DNA from 4 places in the Desulfomicrobium macestii genome. Region 1 is predicted to be linked to each of the others. Evidence: predicted binding sites of a transcription regulator. Region 1 holds the regulator's gene; each other region holds the start of a gene.
The links. The regulator sigma-54, encoded in region 1, starts transcription at its own class of promoters, with help from an activator protein. The targets are predictions, from matches to a motif close to CTGGCACGGNNNNTGCTT.
Positions count from the first base shown of each region.

Region 2: H4684_RS03645 (DVU0150 family protein) is a predicted target of sigma-54. The motif match lies at 5,241-5,258, and genes of this name have one in related genera.
Region 3: flgF (flagellar basal-body rod protein FlgF) is a predicted target of sigma-54. The motif match lies at 3,751-3,768, and genes of this name have one in related genera.
Region 4: H4684_RS11545 (YeiH family protein) is a predicted target of sigma-54. The motif match lies at 2,798-2,815, and genes of this name have one in related genera.

Region 1 covers NZ_JADBGG010000026.1:43,006-50,256, forward strand. Annotated here, with positions in the region: gene hpf (ribosome hibernation-promoting factor, HPF/YfiA family) at 1-480, opposite strand, end outside; gene rpoN (RNA polymerase factor sigma-54) at 551-1,978, opposite strand; gene lptB (LPS export ABC transporter ATP-binding protein) at 2,085-2,807, opposite strand; gene H4684_RS15315 (LptA/OstA family protein) at 2,804-3,316, opposite strand; gene lptC (LPS export ABC transporter periplasmic protein LptC) at 3,332-3,868, opposite strand; gene H4684_RS15325 (KdsC family phosphatase) at 3,865-4,389, opposite strand; gene kdsA (3-deoxy-8-phosphooctulonate synthase) at 4,379-5,185, opposite strand; gene H4684_RS15335 (CTP synthase) at 5,192-6,832, opposite strand; gene H4684_RS15340 (phosphoribosylformylglycinamidine synthase subunit PurQ) at 7,153-7,251, shown strand, end outside.
Region 2 covers NZ_JADBGG010000004.1:31,748-38,998, reverse strand. Annotated here, with positions in the region: gene H4684_RS03685 (hypothetical protein) at 65-295, opposite strand; gene H4684_RS03680 (YajQ family cyclic di-GMP-binding protein) at 308-799, opposite strand; gene H4684_RS03675 (MucR family transcriptional regulator) at 1,102-1,506, shown strand; gene H4684_RS03670 (response regulator) at 1,557-1,955, opposite strand; gene H4684_RS03665 (hypothetical protein) at 1,971-2,771, opposite strand; gene H4684_RS03660 (hypothetical protein) at 2,768-3,001, opposite strand; gene H4684_RS03655 (DUF4881 domain-containing protein) at 3,074-3,685, opposite strand; gene H4684_RS03650 (sulfite exporter TauE/SafE family protein) at 3,711-4,766, opposite strand; gene H4684_RS03645 (DVU0150 family protein) at 4,797-5,096, opposite strand; gene H4684_RS03640 (sigma 54-interacting transcriptional regulator) at 5,386-7,251, shown strand, end outside.
Region 3 covers NZ_JADBGG010000002.1:164,684-171,934, forward strand. Annotated here, with positions in the region: gene infB (translation initiation factor IF-2) at 1-1,386, opposite strand, end outside; gene H4684_RS02040 (YlxR family protein) at 1,376-1,633, opposite strand; gene nusA (transcription termination factor NusA) at 1,634-2,959, opposite strand; gene H4684_RS02050 (ribosome maturation factor RimP) at 3,008-3,496, opposite strand; tRNA gene H4684_RS02055 (tRNA-Gly) at 3,585-3,659, opposite strand; gene flgF (flagellar basal-body rod protein FlgF) at 3,796-4,572, shown strand; gene flgG (flagellar basal-body rod protein FlgG) at 4,650-5,432, shown strand; gene flgA (flagellar basal body P-ring formation chaperone FlgA) at 5,436-6,386, shown strand; gene H4684_RS02075 (flagellar basal body L-ring protein FlgH) at 6,400-7,089, shown strand; gene H4684_RS02080 (flagellar basal body P-ring protein FlgI) at 7,073-7,251, shown strand, end outside.
Region 4 covers NZ_JADBGG010000016.1:71,633-78,883, forward strand. Annotated here, with positions in the region: gene H4684_RS11530 (c-type heme family protein) at 1-494, opposite strand, end outside; gene H4684_RS11535 (hypothetical protein) at 493-663, shown strand; gene H4684_RS11540 (hypothetical protein) at 699-932, opposite strand; gene H4684_RS11545 (YeiH family protein) at 990-2,732, opposite strand; gene H4684_RS11550 (MlaA family lipoprotein) at 3,030-3,785, opposite strand; gene H4684_RS11555 (alpha/beta hydrolase) at 3,794-5,089, opposite strand; gene phoU (phosphate signaling complex protein PhoU) at 5,216-5,884, opposite strand; gene pstB (phosphate ABC transporter ATP-binding protein PstB) at 5,935-6,696, opposite strand; gene H4684_RS11570 (ATP-binding protein) at 6,699-7,251, opposite strand, start outside.

The DNA.
Region 1 (7,251 bases):
TTCGCTTTCGGCGTTGAGGAACACGAGGAATTCGTTGTCCGTGCTTTCAAGCTGCAGCGCGGCTTCTTCAACGATCATGGGCTTGGGCGAGAAGTCGTCGGTCTTTTGGATGACCGGCTTGCGCTTTGCATCCGCGTCGTCCTCGAAACTCCCGGCGTCCATGCGGGTGCTGTCGCTGCCGCCTTTGCGTCGGCTCTTGTCCTTGTCGCGGACCTTGCGCATCTGGGCCTCAAGCTTGTCCCAGACGAGGTCGACGGTGGAGTACATGTCCTCGCTGTCTTCGCGGGCGGAGATATGTACGTTCTTCCCCGTCAGCACTATATCGGCGATATGCCGGAATTTCTCCACTTCGAGATTGACCTGCAGTTCAGCGTCGGGGGTGCCGGCCGTGAATTTGGCGAGCTTGCCGAAGCGGTCTTTGGCGTATTTGCGCAGATGGTCGGAAGGATCGAAGTTTTTGAAATTGAAGGTAATCCTCATGGAAGCCTCCTCGATTGTTGAGGGTCAGCCCTTTTTGCCGTCCGGAAGGGGCGGCCCAAAGGGCGGGATGTCAAAAAACCTGTTTGCGCTTGGATGAGGAATCGATCCCCAGCACTGCGCGATATTTGGCCACTGTTCGCCGGGCGATGTTCACGTCCAGCCGTTCTTTCAGCACCGCGGCGATTTTTTCGTCGCTGTAGGGGTGCTTCGGGTCTTCCTCGCTGACCATTTTCTTGATGATGGCCTTGACCGATTCGGATCCGACCTGAGTTCCATCATCCATTTCCAGCGCGGAATTGAAGAAAAATTTCAGTTCCACGATGCCGTGCGGGGTGGCCACGTATTTGTTCGTGGTGATCCGGCTGACCGTGGATTCGTGCATTTCAATGTCGTCGGCCACATCCTTGAGGATGAGCGGTTTGAGCTTGGTCACGCCGTGTTCGAAAAACCCCCGCTGAAACCTGACAATGCTTTCAACCACTTTGTATAATGTTCTTTGCCTTTGGTGCAAGCTCTTCATGAGCCACATGGCAGAGCGCATCTTGTCATGCAGGTATTCACGGTCCGGGCCTTTGACCGCGAGGTGCATGTCGTCCATGTAGTAGGGGCTCAGCTGCAGCTTCGGCAGGCCGTCGTCGTTCATGACGATGACGAAATCCCCTTCGTATTCGTACACGAAGACATCGGGGCTGACATATATGGTGCTCTCGCTGCCGTAACTGGCGCCCGGCATGGGGTCCAGGGACTGGATTATGTCCAGATAGGCCTTGAGGTCCTCCATCTGGATCTTGAACTTGCGCAGGAGCGGTTTGTAGCGGCGCTTCTCGATGTCTTCGAGATGATCCCCTACCAGGGAAAGCAGGATGGGATCGTCCTGGCCCAGCATTTCCAGCTGGATGAGCAGGCATTCCCGAGGAGACCGCGCGGCCACGCCCACGGGATCGAAGCGCTGCAGACGATGCAGCATGGACTCCACCAGGGCCAGGGGAGAGAGCGTCTCGGAGGCGATGTCCTCGGCGGTGCTCATCAGGTAGCCCTGGGAATCGAGGTTGCCGATGATGGCCTCGCCGATCATCTCCTCTTCTTCGGTGATGTTGGACAGACACAGCTGCCACAGCAGATGACCGTCCAGGGAGGGCTTGCCCGAGAGCCTGGCCTCGTAGGACATCATCTCCTCCAGGGCCTCGGTCTCCTTGAACTGCACTTGCTTGGCGGTGCTTGAAAAATCGCCGAGGTAGTTTTCCCAGTCCGCGTTGCGCATCAGTTCCGCGTCTTCGTAGGAGACTTCCGGGCGTGTTTCGGCCGGAGCCTGGATTTCGTGCTCCTCGGAAATTTCCTTGACCCCCTCCTCAAGCATGGGGTTCTCAAGCAGCTCCTGCTGAACGGCTTCGAGAAGCTCGAATCTGGAGAGCTGAAGCAGCTTGATGGCCTGCTGCAGCTGCGGTGTCATGACTAGCTGCTGCGTCAGCTTGAGGTTTTGTCGGAGTTCAAGGCCCATAATTGATTTGGTTTCACCGTGTCAGAGGATTGCAGGCTAAAAAACTACCCAGTAACGAATCTGCCATAAAGCTTAGGCCCTGGCAATCCTTGGAAAATCGTGTCCGCTAGAGGCTGAATCCTTCACCGAGGTAAACCTTGCGCGCGCCCGGGTCGGCGACGATCTCTTCCGGGCTGCCGTTCAGGATGATGCGGCCGTCGTGGACAAGGTATGCACGGTCGCAGATCTGGAGCGTTTCGCGAACATTGTGGTCGGAGATGAGCACGCCGATGTTCTTGTCGCGAAGGTCCCGGATGATGGCCTGGATGTCGTCCACGGCCAGGGGATCGATGCCGGCGAAGGGTTCGTCCAGGAGGATGAATTTCGGATTCTGGATCAGGGCGCGGGCAATTTCCAGCCTGCGGCGTTCTCCGCCGGACAGAAAGGCGGCCAGCTGCCCTTCAAGGCGGGTGATCCCCAGTTCATCGAGCAGCCTGTCCGCCGTGCGCTTTTGCTCTTCCCGCGAGAATCCCGAATATTCGAGAATCAGTTGCAGGTTCTGACGCACGGTCAGTTTGCGAAAGATGGAGCTTTCCTGCGGCAGATAGCTCATGCCCGCGCGGGCCCGTCTGTGCAGGGGCCAGCGGGTTATGTCCTGGCCGTCCAGAAGGACCTGCCCTCGCGTGGGCCGCACGATGCCCGCGAGCATGTAGAATGTGGTCGTCTTGCCTGCCCCGTTGGGCCCCAGGACGCCAACCACTTCGCCCTGGCTCACGTCAAGCCCGATGTCGTGCACGACATCCCTGGCTCCGTAGCGCTTGGCCAGATTCTGACCGGTCAGGGTGGTCACTGCCCAAGCCCCTCTTTGCCGGCGGGAGTGTTGAAGATGGCCTCGACCCGTCCCTTGCCGCCCAGTACTTCGCTGCGGTTTTCCTTGATGTAGAGCTTAATGACCTCGCCCTGGATCTTGTTGGCGCCTTCCATGAGCATGGGGCTGTCTTCCATGGTCAGAAGGTCCTTGTCGGCTTCATAGGTGGCCTTTCCGCAGGTGCCGGTGCGGCCCTTGTCCGCTTTTATGCGCACGTTGCCCTTGGCGATGATTTTCTTGATGGCTCCCTGCTCGTCGGGCACGCCCTGGGTGGCGTTCTTGGCGCCGTCCTTTTTTTCCAGCAGCACGGTCAGCGTGTCGGACCAGAGCTGGATGTCCTGGCGAATGACGTACACGGAGCCGGTGAAGATCACCTGGTCCCCTTTCTGGGTGTAGGTCATGGTGTCGGAAGTGATCTTGACCGGGACGGTCTCGGCCGCCCAGAGAGGCGTCGCACAGGCGAGGAAGAGAAGAAGTATGAGTGAACGCATTTGGTAACCCGCTTGTCAGTTCATGATGACCTGGACGTTGCCTTGGGCCAGGAAGTCCCCTGTGTCCAGAAAATATGTCAGGGTGTCCGAACGGCCCTGCATGGATTCGCCAGTCAGTTCAACCGTGCCGCCGAGAACGAGTGTCCGGTTTTGTCCTGTGTAGTCAAGGGTCTCGGAGCGCATCACGTATTGGCCCTGGGTGCCGTTGACCCCGTCCCACATTCTGGCCCGGTCCTCTTTTTGCCAGACCTGGCCCCTGGGCGCCCGAACCTCGATGGGTTCCCCGCCTTCCTCGCCCCAGTAGACGATGATCGGGGCGGCGAGGGTGAGTTCATCGCCGTTTTCGGAGTAGTCGGCGCCGGTGGCGCTGAGGTTCCAGAGCTTCTTGCCGTCCTTGCCCTGGCTCAGGTTCACGCCTTTGAGGCTCAAGTCCACATCCAGATTCCGGATCGTCGGGTTGTCCAGGCGCTCGGGCCAGAGCAGCCGTTTTCCGAGCATTGCGATTCCAGCCAGAACGACAAGGGTCAAAAGCCCGACCAGCAGCCGCTTCATTCCCGGACCCAGTCCTGCCAAAGAGCTTCGAGTTTGCCCTGGGCGCGCAGGATGAAATCTATGGCTTCGCGCACGGCGCCCTGGCCGCCCATGGATCTGGTTGTCCAGGCCGCAAGCTTGAGTATCTCGGGGCGGGCGTTGGGGACGGCGATGGGCAGTCCGACCAGGGACATGGGCGCCGCGTCGACCCAGTCGTCACCGACATAGGCCATCTGCGCCAAGGGGATGCCCGTTTCTTCGGAAATCCGGCGCAGGATCGGGGCCTTGCGGTGATGGCCGGGATAGTAATGGCTGATGCCAAGCTCCGTGACCCGCCTGCGCACTGCCGGGGAATCAAGGCCGGTAATGACCGCGAACTCGATGCCGACCTGCGGGGCCATCTTGATGGCCAGCCCGTCCTGGACGTTGAAGCGTTTCATTACGCAGCCCGATTCGTCATAATAGAGGCCGCCGTCGGTGAGCACCCCGTCCACGTCCAGGATGATCAGGCGCACGTCCCGGGCGAGCAGTTCAGCATTCATTCGGGATGCTCCAGATGGCCGCAAGCTCCGAAAGAAGAGTGCGGGCCTTGGCCAGGGGCCAGGAATTGGGGCCGTCGCAGAGAGCCTTGTCCGGGTCCGGGTGGATCTCCATGAAGAGGCCCTGACAGCCGCAGGCCACGGCGGCCCGGGCCAGCGGCGGCACGAACTCGCGCTGGCCGCCGGAGGACATGCCCTGTCCGCCGGGCAACTGCACCGAGTGGGTGGCGTCGAAGATCACGGGGCAGCCGAACTGCTTCATGATGACCAGGGAGCGGAAATCAACGACCAGATTGTTGTAGCCGAACATGGAACCGCGCTCGGTCAGCCAGATGCGGTCGAATCCTTCGGATCGGATTTTCTCCACCGGCCCCTGCATGTCCCAGGGTGCCATGAACTGCCCTTTCTTGATGTTCACGATGCGCTCGGTGCGCGCGGCGGCGAGCAGCAGATCGGTCTGGCGGCAGAGGAAGGCCGGGATCTGCAGCACGTCGGCCACCTCGGCCACCAGGGAGGCCTGGCGCGGCTCGTGGATGTCCGTGATCACGGGCAGCCCGGTGCGGCTCTTGATCTGGGCCAACCAATCGAGCCCCATGTCCAGTCCCGGTCCGCGGAAGCTCGCTCCGGCCGTGCGGTTGGCCTTGTCATAGGAACTCTTGAATATGAGCGGCAGGTTCAGATCACGCGCGATGGCCTGCAACTCGACGGCCACGGTCATGGCCAGATCCAGGCTTTCGAGGACGCAGGGTCCGGCGATGAGAAAGGGGCGTCCGGCGACCAGGGTGGAGCAGTCAATCATGTTTTTTTACTCGGTTTTCTTGTTGGCCACGGCCGCGCGAATGAATTCGCGGAACAGCGGATGCGGCTGCATGGGGGTGGAGGTGAACTCCGGATGGAACTGGCAACCCAGGAACCACGGATGATCCTTGATCTCCACTATCTCGACCAGGCTCTTGTCCGGGGACAGGCCGCTGATGGTCAGTCCGGCCTCCTCGAAACGGCTCTGGTAGGCGCTGTTGAATTCGTAGCGGTGGCGATGACGTTCCGAAACCTCGACCGCACCGTAGGCTTCATAGGCGCGGGTGTCTTTTTCGATCACGCAGGGGTAGGCGCCAAGGCGCATGGTTCCGCCTTTTTCGCTCGTCATGTCGCGGCGCTGCACGCACTTCTTGCGGAAATCGAACCATTCTTTCATCAGATAGATGACCGGATCCGGCGTGGTCAGGTCGAACTCCTCGGAGTTGGCCTTGGTCAGGCCCATGACGCTTCTGGCGTACTCGATGACCGCGCACTGCATGCCAAGGCAGATGCCGAAGAAGGGGATCCTGTTTTCGCGGGCATGGGTGATGGCCGCGATCTTGCCTTCCACGCCGCGGATGCCGAAGCCGCCGGGGACGAGGATGCCGTCGGCCTCGGCGAGGCTCTCGGCCACGTTTTCGGCGGTGATTTCCTCGGAGTTGACGTACAGGAAGCGGATGGCTGCGTTGTTGGCCACGCCGCCGTGGGTCAGGGCTTCATGCAGGCTCTTGTAGGCTTCCTTCAGGTCCACGTACTTGCCGACGATGGCAATGGTGACCTCTGACGTTGGATGGTGCAGGTTGTAGACGAGATTCTTCCACTCCTGCAGGTCCGGATTCTTGGCGGCCAGGCGCAGGAGGATGGCGATTTTCTGGTCAACACCTTCATTATAAAGGGTCAGGGGCAGTTCGTAGATGTGGTTTACGTCGATGGCGGTGAAGACCGCGTCCCGGTCCACATTGCAGAACAGCGAAATCTTGCGTTTGATGTCGTCGCCAAGGTCCACTTCGGAGCGGCAGAGGATGATGTCCGGCTGGATGCCGAGGCTGCGCAGTTCCTTGACGGAGTGCTGGGTGGGCTTGGTTTTGAGCTCGCCGGCGGTCTTGATGTAGGGGACCAGCGTGAGGTGGATGTAGAGGACGTTGTCCTTGCCGAGGTCGGCCCGCAATTGACGGATGGCTTCAAGGAACGGCAGCCCCTCGATGTCGCCCACAGTGCCGCCGATCTCGACCAGGGTCACGTCCAGGTCGTCGCTGGCGAGGCTCAGGATGGACGACTTGATCTCGTCGGTGATGTGCGGGATGACCTGTACCGTGCCGCCCAGGTAGTCGCCGCGACGTTCCTTGGTGATGACGGTATTGTAGATGCGCCCGGACGTGTAGTTGTTGCGCTGGCTCAGGTGGGTGCCGAGATAGCGCTCGTAGTGCCCAAGATCCAGATCCGTTTCGGCGCCGTCGTCGGTGACGTAGACTTCGCCGTGCTGGAAGGGGTTCATGGTGCCCGGGTCGACGTTGATGTACGGGTCAAGCTTCTGGATGGATACCCGAAGCCCCCGCGCCTTGAGAAGAGCCGCGATGGATGCGGCGGCCAGTCCTTTACCCAGAGAGGACAATACCCCGCCGGTCACAAAAATGAATTTGGTGTTCATCGCTGCCTCGCTCACCTGAATATTTCTTCGGTCTGAATCCGCGCTTGGCGCGGCCAGACATGGTCCACAAAACAAATGGGCCACCTGTCGGCAGCCCGAAAATTGACATCCGTATGTCCGCCGGAACATTTGGCAGCGGACTTCCTGCTTGTCAAGCGGCCCCTGGTGTCCTGTAAACACCTTGGGTTCAATAGCAGAAAGAACGCCGAGTGCAAACAGTCCGAAAGGGCGATTTTCAGGCTTGCGCCTGTTTTGCTTGGACTGTAATGGGCTTGGGTACTTAATCAAACAGCACGGCTACGGCCGATTTTGGAGGGGTGATGGCTCAGGTCAAAACATTGGTAATTACCGGCTACGGGACGAATTGCGAGCGGGAATGCGCCTTTGCGGCGGATCAGGCTGGTTCGGACCAGACCACC
Region 2 (7,251 bases), on a different contig from region 1:
TGTTTTTGCAGTGCAGTCTGCAAGGGCTTGCCCTCACTGCCTTCCATTCACCAATCACCATTAACTATTCACTCTTCTCTATCATCCGCTCCTTCACGATGGCGCTGTCCATGGCGAAGTCGATGATCCCCGATACAAGGTAGCCAAGGGCCACAAGCACAAGCAGCGCAATCAGAAGCTTCATGGTCTGCCGGGGCTGTCTCCAGAAAAGAAACACCACGACCGCGCCCACTCCCAACCCGATCAGCGGATTGGACATGATCCAGGCCCAAATCCCCATGATGAATGCGTGCATGCGCACCTCCGGTTACTTTTTCATGTTCACGAACTGCAAGGGCAACTCGAACTCGGACCCTCTCAGCAGCGCCATGACCTCCTGCAGGTCATCGATCTTCTTGCCGGAGACCCGCACCTGTTCGTCCTGGATGGCGGCCTGGACCTTGAGCTTGCTGTCCTTGATCAACTTGACCAGCTTGCGGGCGGCATCCTTGTCTATGCCGTCGTGCAGCTTGATTTCCTGTTTGAGCTGACCACGGGAGGTATTTTCGGTCTCCCCGAACTCCAGGGACTTGGGATCGACCTTGCGGCGCACGAAATGCGAGATCAGCATCTCCCTTATGGCCCGTATCTTCATCTCGTCTCCGGTAACCAGAGAGAGGATTTTCGTCTTGCGATTGAAGTCCATTTCCGTGATCACGCCCTTGAAGTCGTACCGGGTCTCGACTTCCTTGCGCACATTGTTCACCGCATTATCAACTTCCTGCAAATCGATTTCATTCACAATATCAAAAGATGGCATTTGTCCTCCTTTTGGTCTCGCCGTCTATCGTAACATGGACGCATGCTGACCTCAAAATCCCATCGTCGTCAAGCTTCCCAAACAAATGTATTCCCCCGGAAAGATAATCACCACCTTGGGAAACCACATATTTCCTCAACGGATTCAGACACGTTCACAACGATCCTCCCGGCAATCAGGAGCAGACATAACAGATTGTCAACAAAGCATTTGACATTCCATCATTCTCTACTATGAAGTAAGCTACTTTGTCTGACGGTTTACAGCGTTATCAATGACCCTATTATAGCTATGGAGTAAAAATGGAAGATTATCTGAAGCAAGCAATCGAAATCGTGAAGGCCCAGGCTTCTGTCCGCAACATGAACGAAGACGAAATCACCTCAATGATCCGCGCCCTGACGCAGAGCATCCGTGGTGTCGCCGAAGGCGTTGTCCCCGTTGTCGACACTGAACCCGCCGTGGATCCCAAGAACGCCATCCGTGAAAAGAGCGTCATCTGCTGCGAATGCGGCAAGTCCTTCAAGGTCCTGACTAAGCGCCACCTGGCTACCCACGGTCTGACCCCCGAAGAGTACCGCGAAAAGTACGGCTACAAGAAGGGCACTTCCCTGGTCGCCAAGTCCCTGGCCCGCGACCGTCGCAAGACCATGCAGGGCATGAAGCTCTGGGAAAAGCGCAAGAAGGCCGTCAAGACCCCCGCGTAACGCAGAAAACCCTCGTCACCGAGGGTTTTTTCATTTCCGGAGTCCGGGATTCATGCGCTGCGGCGCTCAAGCAGGCGATCGCGGAGCAGGTCGATGCGCTCCAGAAGATTCTCCACGGAACAGGGCTTGAGCAGAAAGTCGTCGGCGCCAGCGCGCATGGCTTCCAGGGCCAAGCCCGTATGGGCGTGACCGGACAGGATGATCACCCCGAAATCCTCGCCCTTCAGTCGGCGCATCTCCCGCAGCACCTCGATCCCGCCCAGGTCCGGCATCTTCATGTCCAGGACCACTATGTCAACGGAGTGATTCCCGAACCAGTCCAGGCCTGCCCGGCCCGAGGACGCCGTGGCCACGTCGAGCTTCTTGCGCCGCAGGTACTTGGCCATGGTGCCCAGAAACTCTTCCTCGTCATCCACAAACAAGAGCTTGCAGTCTTCAAGAGAACTCATGGCCTCTCCATGGGATCATGCCTGAGCGGGACAGGCGATGTCGCCCAGCCGCACGGGCGAATCCGCGGGAATCCGTATTCTGATTTCATTGCGGTCGCAGGACAGCACCGTCCCCTGTCCGAGGTCGCCGCGCAGGGGATGCGTGAACCTGAACGGCGCACCTTCCTCCACGCTTGAGCACGAGCGCATCTCCACTTCCGCTTCCAGGTATCCGTCGATCTTCCGCAGTCTGAATATCTCCCCACACCCGTGCTCCGCAAGCAGTTCATGCCACTTCCTGCCCAGCAGGTAATTGCCGCCGGCTGTCGCAAGTCCGAAAAAACCAAGCACTGCGGCCACTATCAATGGGTCGGCCGCGGTCCAGCGTGTCACGAGGGAGGGGGAATCGGCCTGCCTGGCCTTGGCGCTGGCGAAGACGCGGACGGTGAAGACCAGGGCCGGGTTCTGCTTTTCCCCAAACCTGTCGCGGACCTTGAACACGTAGGTTCCGGGGCGCGGCACGGGACTGACTTCAAAATATCCGCGCCACATGCCACCGCCGAAGAGATAGCCCGTGAAAACGGCTTCGGGCACCAGGCGCAGGGAGCCGTCGAAGGCGCCGCCCTCAATCACGAAATCCCTGATCCGCTCGGTCTTTGGAGGCATGGGGCCGCTCACCACGTAGCGTTCACCCGGGATGAGTCGCACCTGCCCCGATCCACCGAAAATTCCGCCGCGCAGGCCGTCGAAAAGGATCAGCAGGGTCAGGACCAGCAGAATCATGGCCACGGTGCCGCTGGCGCGCTGGAGGCGCCAGATCCGCTGGGCACGGATCACGCCGCATCTCCGCACATGGAATCCGCGCTGCGCCGCAGCTTCCGCTTGGCCGCGAACCCCAGGACAATGATGGGCAGCAGCAGGCTCCCGAAAACCCTGAGGAAGACAAGGGTGAACTCCTCGGGATTCTGCGCGGCCATGTACATGGCAACGGTCAGCGCCCCGAGAACCAGGGCGTTGATGGACAGGACGAGGATCTTGTGCAGCAGGAAAAATCTGTATTCGCTCACGTCGGACTCCTTAAAGGGGGATGCGCGGGACGTCCAGGAGGGCGGTTGTCCACCCCGCGCATCCCCGAGGCTTTACTTCTTGAAGATGTCGGTCTTGCTGACGTTCATGAAGCGGATGGCTTCGCCTTCCGTCTTGTAGTACACCCGCACCTCGTCGCCGGCGTCCCAGGTGCTCTCGGGAAACCCGAAGTACTCTTCAGGCACGCTGAAGGTGGCGAGCATCTTCTGGCGACCTGAATAGACGGTGACGGTCTTATTGTCCTGATCGACCACGGGGAACTTCTTGGCCACGTTCTTGTCCTTGTCGAAAACCAGGGGGTGGTCCTTGGCGATGTCCTTCTGCACGTCCACGATGGTGATGGGCAGATCTTCAAGGGCCTGGTTGTTGGGATTGAAGATGCGGATGACCTTCTTGTCCACGTCCAGCTTCATGCGATACCCGGCCTTGGGGTCCGCGCCGCGCTCGGCCGGATCCGTAGGCATCTTGTACGTGTGCGGAGGCAGAATCGAATAGTCGGGATTCTGGGAATCCATGGCCTTGTCCTGGATCACGGTCACGGTCTGCTTGTCCTTGTCGAAGGCGATGACCCGTCCCTGATCCACCTTGCCGTATTCATCGCACCCAAGGACACCGAAGGTCAGCAGCGCGATGGCGAGTCCGAGCAGTATGCGTCTGGTATTCATGTTCAACTCCTTATCTGATTGCGGGCTAGTTCCTGCGGTTCTTGGCAGCCAGTTCCATCTTAACGCCCTGGACCATGCGCACGAAGATGTAGATGGACATGCAGCTCACCAAGCCGAGGACCAGGACCGTCGACGCATTATTGAGCAGGTTCTTGTAGGCGGGCAGCCAGGGCTGGACCAGCTTGAGCAGGATGGACACCGCGCAACCGATGACGGCCAGGCCGAAGGCGATGCGGATGCCATAGCCCTTGATGTACTTGGTGGCCACGGCGCCGACCTGGGCGCCCATGGCGGCGCCGACCAGCATGATCATGGCGGCGACGAGCTCGGTGCGGCCCTTCCAGGTGTAGGTGGCCGCGCCGTAAAGGCCGGAGATGGCCACTTCAAAGAGGTCGGTGCCGACGGCGACATGGGTCGGACAGCCGATCATGTAGATCAGGGCGGGCATGCGGATCAGACCGCCGCCGATGCCCAGGATGCCGGCCAGCCAGCCGGTGAAGAAGCTGACGAAGATGGGCAGCCAGGCGGAACAGTAGATGCCGGCTTCCTTCAGGTGAACCATCGGGGGAATCTTGATCTTGTGGAGAGCCTTGTGCCACTCGACGCCGGTCTCAAGGCCGGTCAGCTTCTCGCCGCGGGCGAGGGCCGCGCGCTCCTTGGCCTTGCGCTTGGCGACATCATGGAAGACCATCCAGGCAATGAAGGCCAGAAGCACGATGTAGATCCAGCGCACGACCTTCTCGACACTGCCGATGCGTTCCAGCCACATGACCATCTGGGCCCCGGCCTCGAAGCCGACCACGGTGCCCACCAGCATGATCAGACCCAGTTTGTAGTCGACGTTGCCGAACTTGCCGTGGCGCATGGTGGAAATGAGAGACTTGCCCGCCATGTGCGCGATGTCGGTGCCGATGGCGAAGGCCATGGGGAAACCGAGAATGTTGAGACCGGGCGTGACCATCCACGCCCCGCCCATGCCGAAGAAACCGCCGATGATGCCGACGCCGACTCCGAGGATAATGAGGCCGGGCCAGAAAATTTTAACGCCTGCGATGGGCATGAGGACATAGAGCCAATCCATGGTTTATCTCCTTGGTCGATGGTGTACGGTTTAGTGTTCCGCCAGATTGCGGGACTTCAGGTCGATGCCGATCCAGCTCATGATGATGTCGGCCAGGACACCGAACACCACGCCAGTGATCGGGATCAGGACGACCGTCAGGATCATGAACTGAAAATGACTCTCATTGTACAGATTGGCCCACCAAGCCAGAATCCCGGTCAGCTTCCGGGTGTCCGCCACCAGCACGATGGGGGCCGCGCCTCCACCGCCGGCCGCCAGGGCGAAACCGGGACACAGCAGGACCATTGCCATCAGTGACCACCAGAGCCTGTTCAATCTTGCTTTCATCATAACCTCCAGAATGTTTGCTTCCCCGGTCCGGCCTCAGCCTCATTCAAGGCTTCCAGCCCGGACCTCTCCCCTGCCGTTTCGTTTCAGAAGTTCTTCCCGTCATGCAAATTCAACGGGTTAATCACGCATCTGTAGCCAAAATAGCAAAGGACGAGCCAAGGCGATCACGCATGAATTTTGCCCTGTATTTCAAGTGATTGAACATTCTTGTTGCGCAATTTTTCACAAGAGGACACTATACGCAAAAATATTTCGCGATAATCCAGCGACAACCCGGAGGACAGAAATGCCCTACTCCTACCCCCCCACGCTCGACCCGGTGCTCAACCTCGAAAAACCCGTGAAGGAATGGAGTATAACCCGCATCCTCCTGCTTCTGGGCACGCCGCTGGTGGCCGGCGTGCTCTTGGTCATGACCGTCTCGACCTACCGGATCTCCTCCCACTACCTGAATCGCGCCTACGCGCGAAACGCTCACACCAGGGCGCTGGCCCAGGCCCACGAGCTGCAGCAGCTGCTCAAGGACGCGCGCTATGAAATCCAGAATCTGGCGCGCTCCGATGTCTCGGCCCAGGCCATCCAGAAATACATGATGGACAAACCCGCGACAAAGCGGAACAAATACTGCGAAATCGCATTTCACGGCACTGCGCCACAGGACAACTACGTCCTATTGAACACGGGGGAGAAGGTCTGGAAGGTTCCGGACGAGCAGGCCGCGGGCGTCAAGTTCGGCGCCTTCACGCGCAGGGAGAGGATCGGGGGCAAGATCGAGGACTTCGTGCAGATCGAACAGCCCGTGCAGGCCTACTACACGTCGGTTCCGTACCTGGGCTCCGTTGAGAACATCGAGTTCTCGGTCATCAGGCTGAGCACGCCGGTGCTGGACGCGGAAAAGAGATTCCGGGGATACCTGACATTGTCCGTCGATATCATCGAGATTCAGCGGATCATGACCACCTTCTCCTCCAGGCAGTCGCCTCTCTACATCTTCCCCCAGGAAAAGGAGCAGGTCAGGAGCTTTTTCTTCGACGCAGCGGGATGGCTCATCTGCGAGACGGGGCAGGCCGGCAACCCGCACCTCAAAATCTCCATCGACGACATCCGCACGGGTCTGCAGGGCGATCTCGGCCGACCGGGATTCGCGACCGCGTTCCGGCCGAATCCGCAATACGAGAAATACTGGGCTGTGGTATCCGCCGTGCAGGCCGGTAAAGACGGCGAGATCGGATTTGCGAACTTCCTGAACGACCCAAGCAACACCGGCGGAGACCATTACCTCTATTATGTTCCAATCCGTTTCCAGGAGGAGGCCACGGGAAATCCGGTCATCCTCGGAGGGATCGGGTGCATCGACACAAGCTTCATGCTCAAGGCCTCGCGCTATGAAGTGGCCATGGCCCTCGGCATATCCTGGTTCGTGGCGCTCCTGCTCACCATCGCGGCGTTCGTTTATCTCAATCGAAGGATCAGCAACCCGCTGAAGAGACTGGCTTCCGCCACGGAACAAATAGCCATGGGCGACGATGCCGCCACCCTGGAACTGGCTCCGCTGCCCAAGGAGCTGCGTCACCTCCAGCACGTCATCAACATTCTTCTGCTGCAGCTGCAGACGGCCCGCAACGAGACCCGAATCCGCCAGGGCCTGATCTTCGACGAGATGCAGCGCCAGCCAGTCAGCCTCGATGCGCTGGCGGAAAACGCCTCAAGCAAAGAGTCGTCACGCTGCGCAGAGAAGGCCTTCGGCATCGTGGGTTCGAGCCAGGCGGTGCGCAACCTCAACGCCATGATCCACAAGGCGGCCCAGGTCATGGCCGACGTGCTGATCATCGGTGAAACCGGCACGGGCAAGGAGCTCACGGCCGAAGCGATCCACCGCGCCGGCACCCGCGCCACAGGCCCCTTCATTTCCATCAACTGCGGCGCGCTGGACGAAAACCTGCTCATGGACGCGCTCTTCGGACACGTGAAGGGCGCATTCTCCGAGGCCAAGACGGACCGCAAAGGCGCATTCCTCGCCGCTTCGGGCGGCACGCTGCACCTCGACGAAATCGGCAACGCATCGCCCAAGGTGCAGCAGTCCCTGTTGCGCGCCCTGGCGGCGCGCAGAATCCGTCCCCTGGGTAGCGATCAGGACCAGCCCTTCGACGCG
Region 3 (7,251 bases), on a different contig from region 1:
GGGCTTCAAGTCCTCGGCCTTGTCGGCCTCCTTGGGCAGCAGGAAGTCGTCTTCGGAGAATCCGGCCCTTTCCACTTCATATTTGAATTCGGCAGCCAGGAGCAGGGCCGTGTCGAAATCCAGGGACTGGTTGATGGTGGCCATCACACCCAGGGAAAAGAGCTTTTTGATCAGGTCCTGGGCCTTGATGCCCATCTGATGGGCCAGGTCGGTCAGCCTGATGGTGTCGTCGATGCGAATCTTGCGCTTGGACGCCTTGAGCGGCTGCGTGTTCTGTGCCTGGGCCCGGGCTCCACCGGCTCTGCGAGCCTCGGCACGCTGGGCCTTCTTGCCCTTGCCCATGGAGAATTCTTCCTTGCGGTACAGATCGGCTGCCTCCACCGTGCGGCGACCCTTCTTTTTCTTGCCGCGGCTGTCCTTGGTACCCTCGGTTTCAGGGGCGGGACGTGGCGGAGCTCCGAGGTTGGCCGGTCCGGAGGGACGCGGAGCGCTCGGGCGCTGACCACCGGGGCCGCCGGGGCCACCTGGGCCGGAAGGACGTCCGCCCGGTCCGGAGGGACGCGGGGTATAGCCTGCCGGACCCATGGGGCGCGCTGCCGGTCCCATGGGACGAACCGGCTGGCCGTCCACGCGGGTGTCGGGAAATTCGACGATGGTGGGCCGGGAGATGATCTTGACCTGAACGGACGGAGGAGCGGGCTTGGCTTTTTTGGTCTTCTTGCGGGCGCGCTTGGCTTCCTCGGACTCGCCTTCGGTTTCCGCGGTTGTCTCGTCTCCGGCTTCACCGGGAGTCTCGGCAGGTGCCTGAACGGTCTTTTCGGCGGTTGCGGCATCGGCATCGGCCGATTCAGCGGCCACCGGCTCGGCAGGGACCTCTTCGACGGAAACCGGAGCTTCGGCGATCGGAGCCTCGGCCACAGGCGTCTCTTCCTTCGCGGATTCCTCGGGCGCGGCCTTGGCGCTGGAGACTTCCTCGATGATGCGCGCCGGGGTGACGATGACCGCCCTCGAAGGCTTGCGCGCCGTGGACTTCTCGGTCGCCTCGGCCGTTTCAGTCACAGTCTTGGCTGGCGCTTCTGCCGGGGTCTCGGCGGGAGTTCCGTCCTTGGGCTGTGCTTCGCCGTCCGTTTCCGGGGTTTCGGCCTCGGCGGCAGAGACCTTGTGCCGCTTGCGCACGATGACGCCAGAGGTGGCGCGCGTGTCCACGACCTGGGGCGCGGCGGCCCGGTTCTGGTGGTGATTGCGGACCTGTCCGACTTCTTCGTCGGTCAGGCTGCTCATATGGCTCTTGGCCGGGATTTTGAGTTCCCGCAATAACGTCATCAAATCCTTGCTGGAGATATCAAGCTCCGTGGCAAGGTCTCTCACCCGCAATCTAGTGGACATGCCCAACCCCCTTACATTTCTTCTGCCAGCCCTTGAATCGCTCGAATTTGTTCCGGCACGCCGCATCGCGGCAAAGATAAAAACCCCGTCCCGGTGTTTTTCCGGTGCTGTCAGCGGTCAGAGTGAGCTCTCCGTGAACAGGGCAGGTAAATCTATATAGTTCTTCTTTGGAAAAGCGCTGCCTGCAAATCACGCACATGCGTATAGGCCCTTGCGCGCAGGCGGTCTTGTCGTCCGCTGGGATCATCTATGCTTCGTCTCCGTCCGCGTAATCAGCATCTTCCCCTTCGACCGCGCCTTTTGTTTCCGATTCCTCGGATTCTTCCGGGGTTTCTTCCCGGTTCTGGCTGATGAGGAGGTTCAATGCTCCGCGCAGGGCGCCGATGTTTTCTTCACTGATGCCCTGGATGTCGAGCAATTGCTCGTTGGTGCAGGCGGCCATGGCTTCAAGGGAATCGAAGCCGGCTTCGGTGAAGTCCGCAACGGAGACCTGGGCCGCGCTAGCCAGCTGTTCCAGCAGGTGGCGGTTCTTGTGCACCTTGTTGAAGCGGCTGTTGGTGAAAATGTCGATCTTCCAACCCAGAAGCTTGGCCGCGAGCTTGACGTTCTGGCCCTTCTTGCCGATGGCCGGGGTCAGCTGATCCTCGGGTACCACGACTTCCAGGGATTTTTCCTCGTCGTCGATGGCGATCTTGGAGATGCGTGCCGGGGACAGGGCGTTGGCCGCGTAGGTGGCGATGTCCGGGCTCCAGAGCACGATGTCGATGCGCTCGCCGCGCAGTTCCTGCACGATGCTGTGGATGCGCGAGCCGCGGATGCCGACGCAGGCGCCGACCGGGTCGACGTTGGAATCCTGGGACAGGACGGTGACCTTGGCGCGCAGGCCCGGGTCACGGGCCACGCCCATGATGTTCACGGTGCCGTCGGCCACTTCGGGCACTTCACGGCGGAAAAGGGCGGTCATGTACTCGGGATCGGAACGGGTGATGATGATCTGCGGCCCGCGTCCTTCCTTGCGTACGTCGATGATGAGTCCCTCGACCCGGTCGCCCTGACGGAAGCGTTCACGCGGGATCTGCTTGTCCTTGGGCAGGAGGGCCTCGGTCCGGCCGAGGTTGATGATCCAGCCGGAACGGTCACGACGCTGGATGATGCCGCTGACGATCTCGCCTTTGCGGTTCTTGTATTCCTCGAAGATGATTTCCTGTTCGGCGTCGCGCATGCGCTGGATGATGACCTGCTTGGCGCTCTGGGCGGCGATGCGGCCAAGATCCTCGACCTGCAGGCGAAATCCGATGGCGTCGTCAAGCTCGACGTTGGGGTCGTGCTTGACTGCTTCGACCATGAGAATCTCCGTGTCGGGATCCTCGACCTCTTCGACCACGATTTTGAACTGGTAGACTTCGATCTCGCCGGTCTCTTCATTGAAGGTGACCTCGATATCCATCTTGTCACCGTATTTTTTGGTCACGGAGGCCCGAATGGCTTCTTCCAGTGTGTCGATCAGCATTTCACGGTCGATGCCCTTGTCCTTGCTGATCTGGTCGATGGCTTTTTTGAGTTCCAAATTCATGAACGTCCTCCGTTCTCCGTGCGGAAACAACCCGCCGTATTCCGAAATTTATCGTTTCTTGCCCTGATCAAAGGGCTCGTAGACGAGGTTGGCCTTGCCCACATCGTCCCAGTTCAATTCAAATGTATTGCTGTCGTCGGTCAGCGTAAACATGGGCGGTTCGACACCGAGCAGACGCCCCTTGAAATTTTTTCTGCCCTCAAGCGGGTTTTCCATGCGGATGCGCACCGTCTGCCCCACATGGGCCTGCAGCTGCTCCAAGGAGAAAAACGGCCGCTCAAGGCCGGGCGAGGACACTTCCAGTGTGAATGCTCCGGGAATGATGTCCTCCACGTCCAGGGCCAGGCTCAGATGTCTGCTGACCTCCGAGCATTCGTCGATGCCGACCCCGTGTTCGGAGTCCAGATAGACCCGTACGATCTTGTGCCGTCCCCCGGCCGCGAAAAGCAGGTCGATGCCCCAGACTTCGAGGTCCCGGGCCTGACACAGGGGAGTCACCATTTCCATGAGCCGCGCGTGTATTTCGTTTTTGTCCATCTTATAAGCCTATCGGAAAAAAAAAGGTGGACCACGAAAAGGCCCACCCCCATCAGCTACCGAAAATCAGTATGACCACATACAGGAGTGGAGCGGGTGACGAGGGTCGAACTCGCGACTCCAAGCTTGGGAAGCTTGTACTCTGCCATTGAGCTACACCCGCTCTGCAACCGTTTCCCTTGCATGAGTGGGGGGATGGCAGTCAAGTGTTTTTTTCCCGTGGCCCTTGTGAACCCGGCGATCATGCATTTCAAGTGGCCTGGTATTTGCTCAATGAGCGTTACCAAGGAGGACCCCCCATGCAAGACAGCAGTTATAGCGCCGTATTCGGGGCTCTTACACAGCAACATCGACTGGATAGCATCGCCAATAATTTGGCTAACGTGAACACCACGGGTTTCAAGAGCGAAAAACTGGCCTTTCGGGATACCTTTCGCCGCTATGCCCATGACATGGTCGACCCTAACACCACTCTGAACGAGAAGGTACCCTGGCCGCAGCCCAATCTTTTGGCGCAGCCCAGGATTTCCGAGGCGGTCATCGACATGTCCCAGGGACCAATGAAGAGCACGGGCAACCCGCTTGACCTGGCCATCGCAGGGGACGGTTTTTTCCGGGTCCAGACGCCCGAAGGGGAATTCCTGACCCGTCAGGGCGTGTACCATCGCTCGGCCGAGGGTTTTGTCGTGGACGCCCACGGCAATCAGCTCCTGGGCCAGGGCGGCCCCCTGCAGATAGCGGAAGGGGGAGCCGTGCTGGTTGACGCCGACGGCGGGTTCTCCGTTGACGGCGAACTTGTCGATACCATCGATCTGGTTCGCGTCGAGGACCCTCGCGTTCTGGAAAAGGTGGGCAATTCCCTGCTGCGCATCCGCCCGGGTGCGGAGGCACAGGCCATCCCGGCCGAGGATTCTACCGTGGAGCAGGGCTTTCTGGAGGCGGCCAACGTGAACGTGGTCTCGGAGATGGTCAACATGATCGAGGCCATGCGTGCTTTCGAGGCCTACCAGAAGATGATCAGCGGCTCGTTCGAGCAGGACAAGAAGGCCATCGCAGAGGTCGGTGCGCCCAGATAATATCCCTAGGCTTGCCGCCCGCGACCTGATCGCGGGACGCAGGATGGGCGCGGGTGATCCCGCAAGGAGAAGAAGATATGATTCGCGCTTTATGGACCAGCGCCTCGGGCATGATCGCCCAGCAGCTCAATCTCGATGTCACGGCCAATAACCTGGCCAACGTGAACACCACCGGGTTCAAGAAGAACAGGGCCGAGTTCGAGGATCTCATGTACCAGAACATGAAGATCGCGGGCTCTTCAAACCAGGAAGGCGATCGCCTGCCCGTGGGCATGCAGGTCGGCATGGGCGTGCGGCCCGTGTCCGTGCACAAGATATTTTCGCAGGGCGATTTCCAGAATACGGGCAACCAGCTCGATCTGGTCATTGAGGGCGACGGGTTTTTCCGCGTCGATCGCAGCGGCGAGGAGTCCTACACCAGAAGCGGCGCCTTCAAGCTCGACAGCGACGGACGCATCGTGACCGACAACGGGCACCCCCTGCAGCCTGAATTCATCGTCCCGCCAGAGACGCAGAACATCGTCGTGACCGAGGACGGCCGTCTGACCTGCGTGGACAAGGCCGGAGCGGAGATCGCCGGCACGGACATTCCGGTCTACACCTTCGTCAACCCTGCCGGTCTCAAGGCCATGGGGCGCAACCTCTATGTGCAGACCGACGGATCCGGCGAGGCGGTGGAGAGTGTGCCCGGAGAGAACAATGCCGGCACCCTGGCCCAGGGATTTCTGGAGATGTCGAACGTTGAGATCGTGGAAGAGATGGTCAACATGATCGTGGGCCAGCGCGCCTACGAGGCCAACTCCAAGTCCATCACCACGGCCGACACGATGCTGCAGACCGCCAATCAGCTGAAGAGGTAGCTCATGCGTTTTTTCGTGGCTCTGTTCGTTCTTCTGCTCTGTCCCTGCTTGGCCGTGGCCCAGGGCCGGCTGATCGTGGCCGGGGCCGTGTGCGTGGACGGACCGGCCATCACCCTGAACGATCTGGCCCGCGCCGAGGGCGAGGACGCCAAGGCCATCCTGGCAGGCATCGGAACTGTACCACTTTTGGCCTCTCCCAAATTCGATGGTGCAAGGGCCAACCTCAATGGGGCCAGGCTCCGGGATCTGATCGTGCAGCGCTTCGGGACGGCCCTGCCGTCCGTGGACGTTCCCGATCAGGTTCAGGTCCAGCGCGGGGGACAGGTGCTCAGCTCCCTGTCCCTGCGGCCGGCCATCGACAAAATTTTGACGAATGCACTGGCCCATCACGGGGGCGAAGTGGAAATCCGCGAGTATCGCATGGCGGACTATCTCTTTCTTCCGGAAAAGGAGCCGATTCAGGTCCGTGTCATTCCCGTGGGCACTCCCGCGCCGGGGCGGATCAGCCTGCGCCTTGAGGCCGTGACCGAGGACGGGCGCCCGGTGCAGAGCTTCACGGGCACGGTTTTCGCCGATGTCTGGAAGACCGTGCCTTGCGCCGCCCGCGTCCTGAACAGGGGCGACATCCTGGAGCCGGGCCTGGTGGGCTTTGCGCGCAAGAATCTGGCTTACATGGCGCGAGCGCCCTGGGATGGAGGCAATCTGCCCCTGCGCATGACCGCGGCGGTGGGCGAGGGGCAGGTCATCAGTGCCGACGCGGTGGAATTCATTCCCGTGGTGGCCAAGGGGCAGATTTTGACCCTTGTCTATGCGGGGCAGACACTCAAATTGACCGTGCCGGTCGAAAGTCTCGAGGACGGCGGCATCGGCAACACCATCCGGGTCCGAAACATGCAAAGCCGCAGAGTGGTGGCCGCGCAGGTTGTCGACGCAGAAACGGTGCGTGTGCCGTAGGCTGGGAGGAAATATGCAGAAAAAATTCTTTATGTTCACGCTGGCCGTGCTGGCCATGACCGGATGCCGGACCACAGGCCGTCCGCCCATGCCCGCGGCCGTGGTCACGCCTCCTCCCCAGGAGCGGGTGGCCGAGGCCCAAAATCCGGGTTCGCTCTTCGATCCGGACGGGGCGACCATGCTCTTTGCCGACGCCAGGGCCAAAAGGGTCGGCGACATCCTGCTCATCAAGGTCGTGGAGACCACGCTGTCCAAAAGCAAGGCTTCGACCACGGCCGACAGGGCGAGTTCCATGGATCTGGGCGTGAGCGCCTATCTGGGTCAAAAACAGCTGCCGTTGATTCCCGATGCGACCGTGGGACCAGAGTCCCTGGTCAGTGCCAAGTCCACCAGCGGATTCGAGGGCGACGGCGAAACCAAGCGCGAAAGTTCCCTTACCACCACCGTGGCCGCCCGGGTGACCCGGGTTCTTGGCGGCGGACTCATGGAAGTGGTCGGGGCCCGCGAGACGCGGGTCAACGGCGAGACCCAGATCGTGCTGGTGCAGGGTGTGGCCCGGGATCGAGACATCGACGCCGACAATACCATCATGTCCACCAGTCTGGCCGAAGCGCGCATCGAACTTTACGGCGAGGGCGTCCTGGCCGACAAACAACGCCCCGGGTGGCTTGCGAGGATACTTGACAATGTGTGGCCATTCTAAAACCAGACGCTTCGCTTTCCTGCTTCTCGCCCTTGGCCTGACCATGGGCCTGGCCATGCCGGCCGGGGCCGTGCGTCTCAAGGATATCGCCAGCTTCGGCGGGGTGCGTTCCAACGATCTCGTCGGCTACGGACTGGTGGTCGGCCTGCCGGGAACCGGAGA
Region 4 (7,251 bases), on a different contig from region 1:
TACATGCACCCTTCCTCGAAACGCACGGCACGGACTTTCAGAAAATATTTTTCCCCGTCCATGGTCTTGTACCCCTGCCACAGCTCCTGCTCGGGATTGGCCCTGAAATAGCGGATCAGTTCCCGTTCGTGCGTGTTGGCTTCGTAAGCGGGGTTGCGTGCGTCGATGGCCACGCGGCGATAGATGGTGCCGCCGTGATCGTCGTTGATCGGCGCCATGATGGTTCGGGAAATGTAGGATGAGGACATGGCCTCGATGATGAACGAAGCGGGCAGGCGCTCGTACATGGCCGGGCGCAGGATGTCGCGCACGTAGTGCTGGATGGAGTCCACATGGGTGAAGATGAGCAGGGCCTTGTCCCGCACCTCCTCCTCGAGGACATTTTTCATGTGTAGATAAAAACCGACGGAAAAAACGATGCCCAGAACAATGGAGGCGACCAAAAGCCCGGAAACAAATTTGGTCTGTATCTTTGATGGCTTGAGAAGGTGCATGGGCTCGCCTGAAATTGATGCTTCCCGTGGCGGTGGAAACGTGTGTGAAGTGGATGAAGATGCGTTCGCTCAGACTGTCGGCAAGACCAAATCAAAAAAGGGCACCATAGAAATCATTAGTGTTCTAACGTCCTCCAATCAAGACCTGAAACCGTTCGGCTGCTCCTGATCTGAGCACATTTCCCCCAAAGAGAGGCGCCTCGACTATTTTTCCTCCAGGGCAAAACGCAGGTAATCCTCTCCTTCCTTCACCTGTGCAACATCCGTGTAGTAATAACGGGTCGGATCGATGCCGTTGTCGTCCAGATATGAGGACATGCGGCTCAGAACACCACAGGAGTTGGTCAAAAAAGGCAGGAACAGGTAGACGAAGGCCAGGGCGGCGCCCATGGTCAGAACGAAATTCTTCAATCTTACGGGCAGGCTTTTTTCAGTCATGACGATACGTCCTTAAAAGCCGGGAGGAAGATCCTCCCGGCTGTTTTTCGAGACAATTTAGATCTTGGCCGTGATTTCGGGGAAGACCACGTAGAACATGAGGTAGGCCATGGCCAGAGTCAAGACAAGATTGAGGCTTTGACCGCAGACATACAGGATGAGCGGCTTGCCGCCCTTGAAGTACTTGGCCAGCTCGCGGAAGTTGGTGGACAGGCCGATGGCCGCAAAGGACAGGGCGAAGAACCAGCCACGCAGAAGCCTGGTGCCGCCGCGGACGATGCCGTGATCCACGACCGCGCCGCCAAGATCCTTGCCCATGCCCTGATCCAGGATGGAGAAGATGATGGAGGCGGCGATGAAGCCGAGCACGAACTTCGGAAAACGATGCCAAATCTCTCCTGCGCCAACGGTCTTGCCGGCCACGCAGTCAACCTTCGTGCACCAGTACACTGCTATGCAGAATGCGGTCACGCCGATCATGACGTTCTGGATCATCTTGATGGTCGCGGCCACGTACATGGCCTTCTGGCCCAGGAACGCGCCAGCCGCGGCCACCGCGCCGGTGGAGTCGATGGTGCCGCCCATCCAGGCGCCGCCCAGAACTTCCGGGATGCCGACAGCCTTGATGAAGGCAGGCATGGCGATCATCATGATGGCGGTGAAGACCAGGGACAGACCGATGGACAGTGTCAGCTCTTCCTTCTTGGCCCGGCAGGCTGCCGCAGCGGCGATGGCGGCGGAGGTGCCGCACACGGACATGTCGGCGGAGATGACGACGTTAAGCGTCTTGGAGGGCATCTTCAGCACCTTCTGGCCGAAGATGTAGGTGCACACGAGCACGACGGGGGTGACTACCCAGGCCACGAAAATGCCGGGTGTGCCGATGGCCACGATCTTGTTGAAGAGCACTTCCGCGCCCAGAAGAACAAGGCCGGTCTTGATGAAAAATTCGACTTCACAAGCCGGAAGGACCCATTTGGGAGTGCCCACGGTGTTGGCTATGACCATGCCCAGAAGCACGCCCCAGGCTTCGGCGCCAAAACCGTACTGCTTGGAAATGGCCTGCCCGCCGAGAATGTACGCCAGGACGGCGACCAGAAAGACAATCACGAAACCCTGCAGGAACGCAGGCGCGCTCTTGCCCATCATGGCAATGCCCGCACCGAAGATCAGCGCGATGAATATGCACAGGCCGATGAGGGACGGAATGTAGTTGTAGGGCTTGTTTTCGACCTTCTTCTTGGCATCCCCGGCAGCCTTGTGCGCGTCGCGCCACTCGGAAATCTTGGCCGCGGCCTCGTCATTGAGAGCCTGGTTCTGGAAGGATGCGCCGGCCGCAGCCTCTTCCGCGGCCACGGCAGCGGCGAGTGCCACTTCAAGCTTGCCCTTGGCCTCTTCGTATTTAGGCATGGCCTTCTCGTTGAGCGCCTTGGCCTGGGATTCGGAGCGGATCAGGGAATCCATGGGGTTGGTCTTCCAGGAACCTGGCGTCTTGGTCCAGTGGGATGCGAACTTGCCGAAGGCGGAACTGGAACCCTTGAGCTTGCCCTTGGCGTCCTGGGCATTGTGCCAGGCGATGGTCTTGAACGGAGCCTTGGCCAGTTCAGCTTCCTGGATCTGGTTTGCGGTGGCGATCTTCTCGGCAAACTCCGCCTTGGGCCCAAAGGTCGTGTACGCAAGGATACATACGGCAATGATGATAAAACCGAGCCAGATGGCCAGAAAGTCCTCTTTCTTCCACAAATCCGACCACTGGCTTTTCCCGTGGTCGATGACGACGCTGCTGCTTTCTTCAGACATGGGTTTTTCTTCCTCCTCGATGATTATGAAGCGTTCTCTCGCCGGTTATTTTGACGATGAAGGCAGAGCAAAAGCCCTGCCATGTCTGCAAGAAAAATGAGACATCATGATTTCAACATGTTACAATTTCGTACTTAAAAAAAAGCGCAAAGCACGATTTACACTGCCAACACAAGTTAGCACCACAAACTTCAAGAGCTGCATCCTTCAGCCGTCTAAAATTTTACAAAAGGATAAAAAAAGGCGTGGTCGTTCGGGAGGAACGCCACGCCTTTTCAAGGCAGCGGGAAAAAAAAACTACTTCTCGATGTCGAGTTCGCGCTTCTTGGAATAGATGAAGCGCACCAACTGGTACTCGAAGGGGCTTCCTGTCTCGTAATAGCGAAACTTGACCTGATGCCGCGCATCGACAGCCTTGACCCCGTAAACGCCGGTGGACACCGACTCGCGCGCAATCCAGCTCATGTCCTGGAAGAGGCCGTACGATGGGTTAATGGTCATGGCCGCGTCCACGAACACGCCTCCCGTGTCGCGCACTCCGGAGGGCCCGAACACGGGGAGCACCAGATACGGACCGGGGGGGACGCCCCAGAAGCCCAGGGTCTGTCCGAAATCCTCGTTTTCCTGCGGGATGCCTCCATTGCCGAGCACGTCGATGATGCCTCCCAGGCCGATGGTCGTGTTGAAGACAAAGCGGCCCAGCGAGACCGAAGCCTTTTTGGCCTTGCCTTGCAGGACAGAGTTCACAAAAATCGGTATTTCTTTCAAGTTATTAAAAATATTGGAAACACCCTGTTGAACGCTATCCGGCAGGATCGCCTCGTAGGTGCGGACCACTGGCAGATAGACGTAGCGGTCAAGCTGGGCGTTGAAGTGGTACATGTTACGGTTGAATCCCTCCCAGGGATCATGGACCTGAAAATGCCGCTCCAGGGTCGGGTCCTCGGGCAGGCCGCGATGTACGGGGGCCTGAAAAGGGCCGGGCTGATGCTGCCCGTTGGTGGCGCATCCGGCGGAGACGAAGAGGATGAGGCAGAGAAGAAATATGCGCATGGTATGTCTCACTTGCGGAAAAAATCGAGCATGGCCGCGACATTGTCCCGATAACGGATATTGCCGCAGTGCCCCCCTGCCGGATAGAGTGTCAGACGGCCGTTGAACGTGCGTTTCAGAAAACCGAGGTTGTCGGGGGTCAGAATGGGGTCGTCGACATTGGTCATGACCGCGATGCTTGTGGACTCGCGCAGAAAAGGAGCGATGGATTCGAGGCTGCTGGCCGCCACGGCCCGTTCCCGGGTCATGGTCGGGTCCTTGAAGCCCAGGAACGGCAAAAGATACTCGTCCACATAATCCTCGAAACTCACGCCCACGGCCGCATCCAGATAAGGCGACAGGGACTCGTTCTTCTCAATGACGTGCCCCCTTGGGGAGATGTACCCCGCCCCCGTGCACACGTCGCTGGTAAAGACCATGGACGCAAGGGAGACGCGAAAAGCGACGCCAATGAGGATCTTGAGCTCCTTTTCGGAAATGGAGCGGCTCCCGTGCAATGCAAAAAGAAATTCGTCGCCGAAATTGACCTCGTCGCTACCGCGGTAGGCCGCCGAAAGATCGGAGACCAGATCGGCCACGACCCTTGCGGCCTCGGTCCGGTCGGCCACGTTGTCGGAGAGCAGGTGGTCGAGGATGGTGGCAGAGGTCAGCAGGCTGACCGCCGGATTGAGGAGCATCACCTTGTCGAATCCGAAACGCTTTTCGCGCGTGTCCAGCTCCGCCAGAAAAGCGGACTGTGTTCCGCCGAGGCTGTAACCGGTCAGGTTGTAGGAGGATATCCTGTCGCGGCCAATTTCGTTCACGATGGCGTCCATGCTCTGATACAGGTCAGCCACGTCGCGGGGAATGAACCCCGGAACCTGGGTCGTGGAGGCGCTGACCACAAAGTTCGGATACGTCGGCGATGACAGGCTGACCACGTGGTACCCGGCCCGATGAAAGACCGCCTGCAGGAAGCGGCAGTTGGCCGAATCGTAGGAAGAGCCTGTCCCGGCAATGATGAACAGCAGCGGCGCCACGTCGCGTTGCAGGGCAACGGAGTACTGCAGGGTGTCGTCATACCAGAGGATTTCGGGCACCGGACGCTCATGCAGCAGGAGCTCCCTTTCGCGCACCGCGCCCAGATCACTCAACGGGTTGAGATCGCGCAACGAGGAGGGACGGATGGAGTCCAACGGAAATTCGTCCCGCGGCAGAGTGCCGAGCACGGTGGCCTCGTAAGGATTCTTGAACGGATATTCATAGGCACTGGCCGGCGCGAAGGCGGCCAGAACGAAAAGGCATAATAGCAGGGCGCGATGCATGCGCAATCCTCCACGGTGATGTATCCGGGATCACTAGCCAGTTGGAGGTGTGAGCGCAAGCTTTTGCACCGTAAATGAAAAGAGCGCCCGCAGGCGCCCTCTTGCAAATCATGTACGTGTACCGGATCAACGCTCGTCGAAATACAGTTTGTGTTTTATGTTCACACCTTGGGCGATGAACACCACGGATTCGGCAATATTGGTGGCCAGATCGCCGATGCGCTCGAGGCGGCGGATGAGAATGATGGTGTGAACGGAACGCTCGATGGCCGGAGTCTCGTGGATCATGTATTCGATGACCTGACGCATGTTCTTGTGGTTCAGCACGTCGACCTCGTTGTCCAGATGGCAGACCTGCAGGGCCGCCTCCACATTGCTGGATGAGAACGCCTGGGCCGCGTGCCGCAGCATGGCCAGGGCCTTGGTGCCCATCTCCAGCACGTCCTGATGAAAAGGCAACGGCGGCCGCGAACTGAGCATGATGGAGCGCTCGGCGATGTTCACGGCCTCATCGGCGATGCGTTCAAGATCGACGCTGATGCGCATGCACCCGAGGATGAAGCGCAGGTCTCCGGCCACGGGCTGCTCCAGGGCCAACAGCTTGAGCGCCAGCTCGTCGATCTCCACCTCCAGACGATTTACTTCCACGTCCCCGTCCTGAACCTCTTCGGCCAGATACAGATCCTTGTTCACATAGGCCTGGATGGACTTCTGGACCGCGTCCTCGGTCAGGGAGACCATCTTCAGCACCTTGAGCTTCAGCGTTTCGATTTCTTCATGCAAATGCGTATACATCTTTCACTTCCTTTAAAAATTTGTCGGACCATTCAGAAGAACTGAGGGCATCAGCCGAAACGGCCTGTTATATAGTCCTCGGTCTGCTTGTTCTCCGGACGGGTGAACAGCTTGTCCGTGGGACCGACCTCGATGAGCTTGCCCATGTAGAAAAATGCGGTCCGATCGGAGACGCGGGCGGCCTGCTGCATGGAGTGCGTGACAATGACGATGGTGAATTTGTTCTTGAGTTCGTGGATGAGCTCCTCGATCTTCTGGGTGGCGATGGGGTCAAGCGCGGAAGCGGGCTCGTCCATGAGCAGGACTTCGGGCTCCACGGCCATGGCCCGGGCGATGCACAGGCGCTGTTGCTGTCCGCCCGAAAGGCTGAGGCCCGACTGGTCCATGCGGTCCTTGACCTCGTCCCACAGGGCGGCGAGCTTGAGGCTCTCCTCAACCCGCGCATCGATGAACTCGCGATCCTTGACGCCGTTGACCCGCAGCCCATAGGCCACGTTCTCGTAGATGCTCTTGGGAAAGGGATTGGGCTTCTGGAAGACCATGCCCACCCGGCGCCGGAGCACGACCACGTCATGGGCGTTGTCGTTCAGGTCCTGCCCGTCCATGGTCAGAGACCCTTCGATCCGGGTACCGGCTATAAGGTCGTTCATGCGGTTGATGCACCGCAGAAAAGTGGACTTGCCGCAACCCGAAGGCCCGATCAGGGCGGTTGCCTGGTGCTGCAGCATGTCGAAGCTGATATCCTGGAGCGCGTGAAAGTCCGAATAATAGAAGTTGAGATTTCTCGATGAAATCTTGACCGTTTCTGTCATGTCTATTCCTCTGAGATCTGCCCGGCCAGGGGCAAGGTGATGATGAAGCGGGAGCCGATCCCGGTTTCGGGCACGGGGCTCTGCACCGTGATCCGCCCTCCGTGATTGGCCATTATGTGCCTGCAGATGGCAAGGCCGAGGCCCGTGCCGCCGATGGAGCTGTTGCGGTCCTTTTCCACACGGTAGAACCGCTCGAAAATCCGGGCCTGATCCTCGACCGGAATGCCAGGCCCGTTGTCCTCGATGAAAACAACCAGCTCACGACCGCTCGCATGCCCGTGGACACGGATGACGGCGGTTTCGTCAGGCACGTACTTGATGGCGTTTTCAAGGACATTGCGAAAAACCTGGACCAGCTGCTCGAAATTGGCCCGCACCTGGGGCGTTGAGGCACCTAGCTCGTTCACGAATTCGATGTCCTTGCTCAAGGGATGACAGCTCTTCCAGGCCGAATAAAGCGCCGAGGCAGGCTCCACCGTGACCAGGTCGGGGCGCTGCTTGCCATGCTCCAGGCGCGAGAGCTGGAGCAGCTCGTCGAGCATGGTGTTCATGTGG